2 regions of the Rhizobium lentis genome follow, and region 2 is predicted to be linked to the other one. Evidence: riboswitches for the same ligand, from Rfam matches in the RefSeq annotation. Region 2 holds a riboswitch; the other holds the start of a gene.
What was found. A riboswitch is a leader RNA that binds a small molecule or an ion and turns the genes downstream of it on or off. The one in region 2 is predicted to bind S-adenosylmethionine.

Region 1: it holds a riboswitch for S-adenosylmethionine, as region 2 does, so the genes downstream of both, metA (homoserine O-acetyltransferase MetA) here and J0663_RS11360 (O-succinylhomoserine sulfhydrylase) in region 2, are expected to answer to the same signal.

Annotation. Positions count from the first base shown of each region.
Region 1 covers NZ_CP071454.1:1,704,627-1,707,838, reverse strand. The annotation lists gene J0663_RS08190 (GntR family transcriptional regulator) at 1-155, opposite strand, end outside; gene J0663_RS08185 (aldose epimerase family protein) at 287-1,309, opposite strand; gene metA (homoserine O-acetyltransferase MetA) at 1,425-2,348, opposite strand; SAM riboswitch at 2,398-2,475, opposite strand; gene J0663_RS08175 (ABC transporter ATP-binding protein/permease) at 2,629-3,212, shown strand, end outside.
Region 2 covers NZ_CP071454.1:2,361,342-2,364,553, forward strand. The annotation lists gene apaG (Co2+/Mg2+ efflux protein ApaG) at 214-606, opposite strand; gene J0663_RS11360 (O-succinylhomoserine sulfhydrylase) at 830-2,014, opposite strand; SAM riboswitch at 2,059-2,137, opposite strand; gene J0663_RS11365 (2'-deoxycytidine 5'-triphosphate deaminase) at 2,212-3,212, shown strand, end outside.

The DNA of each region.
Region 1 (3,212 bases), 660 kb from region 2:
TCGCGTTCGCCAGGAAGTGCGGTGCCGGGCTTCAGCAACCCCTCCTGCATAAGGCCCGTCAACGCCTGCGCCAGCCGCTTGTAAAGCGGTCCGGTCAGCGCTTCATCGCGCAGGCCGCGGCTGTTCAGTTCCGCTATCAGACTGGTTCTATCCATGGCGGAACAATAGAACCTATTTAGAACCAATCGGCAAGGCAGAATCCAGTGCGGACAAGAAAAAACCCTCGGCGGAGAACCGACGAGGGTTTCATAGCGGCTAACCTTGACAGCCATGCGTTCACCGAAACTCAGCTCTTGCTGAAGATATAATCCGTCTCTTGGCGCAGCACTTCGCCGGGGCGCAGCACGGCATTCGGGAAGCCTTGGTGATTGATGGCATCCGGCCAAACCTGCGTCTCCAGGCAGAAGCCGGCGAACGGGCCGTATCTTCGCCCGCCTAGGCCGGGAGCCCCGGTGTTCAGCTTGAAACCGGCATAGAACTGCACGCCCGGCTCGGTGCTGCGCACCTCCAGCGAGACGCCGGAATAGAGACTGCGGGCAAGCGCGACGGTCCGCTTGGCGGTTCGTTCTGCGGAGAGGCAGAAATTATGATCGTACAGCACCTGCTCGCTGCCGACGAAACGCTTCATCGGCGCCATCTCGCGGAAATCGAATTCAGTGCCGGCGACCGAGCGGATTTCGCCGGTTGGCACCTGCTTCTCGTCGGTCGGCAGATAGTGTTCGGCCGCGATCATGATGTCATGGCCGAGCGCATCCTCGCGGCCGTCGAGATTGAAATAGGCGTGCTGGCAGACATTGGCAAGCGTCGGCTGGTCGCTGGTCGATTCGTAGGTGATCGACAATTCGCCATTGCCGTGCACCCAGAACGTTGCCTGGATGGTGCAATTGCCGGGGTAGCCGGCACGGCCATCGGGGTCGACGATCTTCATCACCAGCCGGTCGACAGCGTGCTCGACGATCGTCCAGTTGCGCTTGGCGATATTGTCGCTGCCGCCATGCAGATGCGTGACGCCGTTTTCGTTCGGCTCCAGCTGATAATCCTTGCCGTCGAGCGTAAACCTGCCGCCGCCGACGCGGTTGGCGCAGCGGCCGGGCGTCGCGCCGAAATAAGCCGAATAGAGGGGATAGCTGTCGAAATCGTCGAAGCCGAGCTGTAGCGGCGCGCCATGGCCTTCGAGGCGCAGGTCCTGAATCACTGCGCCCCAAGTGATGATTCTGGCGGTCAGCCCGCCGCCCCTGATCTCGACCCGATCGACGGTCTCGCCCGACTTCGTCCGCCCGAAAACTTCCCGCTTCAACTTATCCGACATGATCGATCGTCCGTTCTTGGCGCATCCGATTCAAGACGCGCGGCGCTATAGGGTTCGACTGGAACCTGCCCGCATTTGCCTCAAACCGCAACCGTGGGATTAGCAGAAACGCCGCTCAGAGATCCATGCCGATCTCTTCGACGTCATAGGGCGTCGTCTGGTAGATCTCGTTGATCCAGTTGCCGAACAGGAGATGCGCATGGCTGCGCCAGCGGTTCTGCGGCGGAAGTGCGGGATCGTTATGCGGGAAGTAATTGTGCGGCATCTTGATCGGCACGCCGGCATTGACGTCGCGGAAATACTCGTCGGAGAGCGAGGTGGAATCATATTCCACATGGTTGAACATGTAGAGCCGCCGTCCTCTCTTCTCATGTACGAGACAGACGCCCATCTCGCTGGATTCCATCAGGATCTCCAGGCTGTCCGATTTTTCGATATCGGCGCGGCGCACCTCGGTCCAACGTGACACCGGCACCTCGAAATTGTCGGAGAAACCGTTGAGATAGATCGAGGAGGGCTTGAGATTCCGGTGACGATAGACGCCGAAGGCCTTCTCCTTCAGCTCGTACTTCGGAACGCCGTGGAAGTGATAGATCGCTGCCATCGCGCCCCAGCAGACGTTCATCGTCGAATGCACGTTCGTTTCCGTCCAGTCAAGAATCTGCTGCATCTCCGGCCAATAGGTGACGTCCTCATAGGGCAGGAGCTCGATCGGCGCCCCTGTTATGATGAAACCGTCGAACTTGCGCTGTTTTACCTCTTCCCAGGTCTGGTAAAAAGCCAGCAGGTGATCTTCGGAGGTGTTCTTCGCCTTGTGGCCGCCGATGCGGATAAGCGACAGCTCCACCTGCAGCGGCGAGGCGCCGACAAGGCGGGCCATCTGCACTTCGGTCTTGATCTTGTTCGGCATCAGGTTGAGCAGCCCGATCTGCAGCGGTCTTATATCCTGACGGATCGCCATCGTCTCGGTCATCACCCGCACACCCTCTTGAACCAGGGTTTCGAAAGCGGGCAGCGTATCGGGGATCTTGATGGGCATTGCGGTCACTCGATCAAAACAAAAAAACCGGCGGCGACAAAAAATCGCTACCGGTCCGCACGCGGCCCTTTAGCGACTTTTTTAACGTGGCTGCAAGCCGGCCGGCCAAATCACCACGGAGCCTTTAATTAGCCCCAGTCGAAGCGCGAATCAACTCCGAAAGCATGCAGGCGCTACCCACGCAAGGCTCATCACAGTTTAATGACTGATAGAATCTGTTGATAGACCGGTAACGCCACCATGTTAATAATGACAGTATGGGCGGTGTTGGAAAAGCGTGATGGCAGAAAAGATCGAGGGGAGGCCGGGAATCCGGAGGCAGGATAGGGTAGGGTATGATTTCAGCCTGACATATCGCCTCGGGGTGATGTTCTCAGCATTCTGGAATTCGCACGTGCGCGGCAAGGTGCTGTTTCTGGCGACTGTGCTCATTCTCGTCATCCTGCTGACCGCCTACGGCCAGGTTATCCTCAACGAGTGGAACGCTCCCTTCTACGATTCGCTGGAACGCCGCGACCTCGGCGAATTCTTCCATCAGCTCGAAATCTTCGCGATGATCGCCGGCACGCTGCTGCTGCTCAATGTGCTGCAGGCCTGGCTGAACCAGATGACGGCGCTCTATATGCGCGAGGGCCTGTCGCGCGATCTGGTCGACCAGTGGCTGAAGCGCAAGCGGGCACTGCGGCTCGCCTCCAGCGGCCTGATCGGCGTTAACCCGGACCAGCGCCTGCACGAGGATTCGCGTAACCTCGCCGAGAGCACGACCGGGCTCGTTCTTGGCCTCTTGCAGTCGACCATTCTTCTGGTGAGCTTCATCGGCGTCCTCTGGGAGCTGTCGAGCGGCTTCGTCTTCCACATCAGCGG
Region 2 (3,212 bases):
GGGACGTCTCGGAATTCCAGCAAAATGCGCAAACACGTTAAGCAGACCCCACGTCCAACAAATCCACTGGGACACTTTTGATGAATTTGCTCCCGACCGCTCGCCTCTTGCCGGTCGTTGTCCCGCCCTCCGTCGTCCTCGGGCTTGACCCGAGGACCCATACGGCAAGCACGGCGTTCGTGTTTGCACTGACGAACGAGCGAACCTACGCTCTCAATTCAGCACGCGCAGCAGACCCGGGGAATCCAGCGAGAAGGCAGGGATATCGACGTCGAACAGCTCGCCTTCATCGGTTTCCATCTGGTAATGACCGAACATCAGGCCCGACGGCGTGTCGAGCGGGCAGCCGGAGGAATATTCGTAGCTGTCGCCGGGGCTAAGCCGCGGTTGTTCACCGACGACGCCGGGCCCGGTCACCTCGTCCACCACCCCGTTCTGGTCGGTGATGTTCCAATAGCGGTTGACCAGGCGAACGGCGACGCCGGAATTGTTGCTGATGACAATCCGGTAACCCCAGACATAGCGATCGTCCTCCGGATCGGATTGCTCCTCCAGATAGAACGGTTCGACCACGACTTCGATATCTCTTGTGAGGGCGCGATACATGCCTTGCACCTTAGTCAAGATATGTTACCCGTATCTTATAAAGAGACCCCGTCCGTCAAGAAACGGAATGTTGATCGTCATTGAAACGACCAATAGTGAATGGGTTTCAGCCGTTAAGCCTAATCGTCAATGTTAATTTTACTTCGCAACGCCGGCGCCGGCGAACTTGTTCCGTCGATGGCGCGGCCGGACCCGGATGAGGTCCAGCCGCTCTTCCAGTTGGTCAGGCCGAGACCTTGGCGAGCGCCTGCGCGAAATCCTCGATCAGGTCGTCGGTATCCTCGATACCGGCCGAAAGGCGGACCGTGCCCGCAGAGATACCGAGCTCGGCGCGCGCCTCTTCCGTCAGGTTCTTGTGCGTCGTCGTTGCCGGATGCGTGATCAGGCTCTTGCTGTCGCCGAGATTGTTGGAGATTTTGATGATCTCCAGCGCGTTCTGCAGCGCGAAGGCCGCCTCCTTGCCGCCCTTCAGCTCGAAGGCGACCAGCGTCGAGCCGCCGGTCATCTGCTTGGCGATGAGATCGGCCTGCGGATGGTCCTTGCGGCCGGGATAGATCACCTTGGCGACCTTGCTCTGCTCGGCCAGGAAGTCGGCGATCTTTGCCGCATTCTGCGTCTGCTGCTTGACGCGCAGCGGCAGCGTCTCGATGCCCTTCAGAAGGGTCCAGGCATTGAAGGGGGACATTGCCGGGCCGGTATGGCGGAAGTAGTCGTGCAGGTTTTCATCGATCCATTCCTTGTCGGAAAGCACCACGCCGCCGAGGCAGCGGCCCTGGCCGTCGATGTGCTTGGTGGCGGAATAGACGACGATATGAGCGCCGAGTTCGAGCGGCTTCTGGAAGAGCGGCGTTGCAAACACGTTGTCGACGACGACTTTGGCGCCGACCTGATTGGCGAGCCTGGCAACGCCTGCGATGTCGATCACTTCGAGTGTCGGATTGGTCGGGCTTTCCAGGAAGAACACCTTGGTGTTCGGGCGGATCGCCCTTTCCCAGTTGGCGAGATCGCGGCCGTCGACCAGCGTGCACTCGATGCCGTATTTCGGTGCCAGCGTTTCGACGACCCAGCGGCAGGAGCCGAAGAGGGCGCGGGCGGCGACGATATGGTCGCCCGCCTTGACCTGGCAGAGGACGGCGGCGGCGACGGCCGCCATGCCGGAGGCGGTGGCGCGGGCGTCTTCGGCGCCTTCGAGCATGCACATGCGCTTTTCGAACATGTCGTTGGTCGGGCTGCCGTAGCGGGCGTAGATGAAGCCGTCGGTTTCGCCCTTGAAGCGGGCCTCGGCCGCTTCCGACGTCTCGTAGACGAAGCCCTGCGTGAGGTAGATTGCCTCGGACGTCTCGCCATACTGCGAACGCAAGGTTCCGCCGTGGACGAGTTGGGTTGCCGGGCGCCAGGTCTTGCTCATGCCATCACCTTCACATAACAAAAAAACCGGCCGCAAAAGCAGACCGGTTTCATAACCCGGTCTTTTTAGCCACTTGTTTAACGTGGCTGCAAGCCGACCGGCCAAATCACCACGGGATAATTCTGCAATACTGCTGTTAGCTGCTTGCGTCAATTCCCCGAGTTTGGTTTTGTCGGCCGCAAAATGATGGATGGGGCATGATGGCTCGCGACACTGGAATTCTGGCGGACCGCGCGATCGCGGCGCTGTTCGAAACGGGGCGTCTGAACTCCGAGCGGGAGCTGGACCGCGATCAGATCCAGCCGGCAAGTCTCGACCTGCGCTTAGGAAGCAAGGCCTTTCGAGTGCGCGCCTCCTTCATGCCCGGCCCCTCGCATCTGGTGTCGGACAAGCTCGACCGGCTGAGCCTGCATGTGATCGATCTCTCCCAGGGCGCGGTGCTCGAGACCGGCTGCGTCTATATCGTGCCGCTGATGGAGAGCTTGGCGCTGCCGGCCGACATGTCCGCCTCGGCCAATCCGAAGAGCTCGACCGGCAGGCTCGATATCTTCACCCGCGTCATCACCGACTATGCGCAGGAATTCGACAAGATCCCGGCTGGTTACTCCGGCCCGCTCTATCTCGAAATCAGCCCGCGCACCTTCCCGATCGTCGTGCGCCGCGGCTCGCGCCTGTCGCAGATCCGCTTCCGCGTCGGTCAGTCCGTGCTGGGCGAGCCGGAACTCCTGAAGCTGCATGAAAGCGAAACGCTGGTTGCAGCCAAGCAGCCGAACGTTTCCGGTGGCGGCATTGCGCTGTCGATCGACCTGACAGGCGACAAGGACGGCCTGATCGGCTATCGCGGCAAGCATCACACCGCCGTCGTCGATGTCGATGAGAAGGATCAGCACGATATCTTCGATTTCTGGGAGCCGCTCTATAGCCGCGGCCGCAACGAGCTGATCCTCGATCCCGACGAATTCTATATCCTCGTCTCGCGTGAGGCCGTGCACGTGCCGCCGGATTATGCCGCCGAGATGACCCCCTTCGACCCGCTGGTCGGCGAATTCCGTGTCCATTACGCCGGCTTCTTCGATCCTGGCTTCGGTCATGCGCCGGCCGGAGGGCGCGGCAGCCGCGCCGTGCTCGAAGTGCGCAGCCACGAAGTCCCCTTCATCCTCGAAGACGGCCAGATCGTCGGTCGCCTGGTCTATGAGCA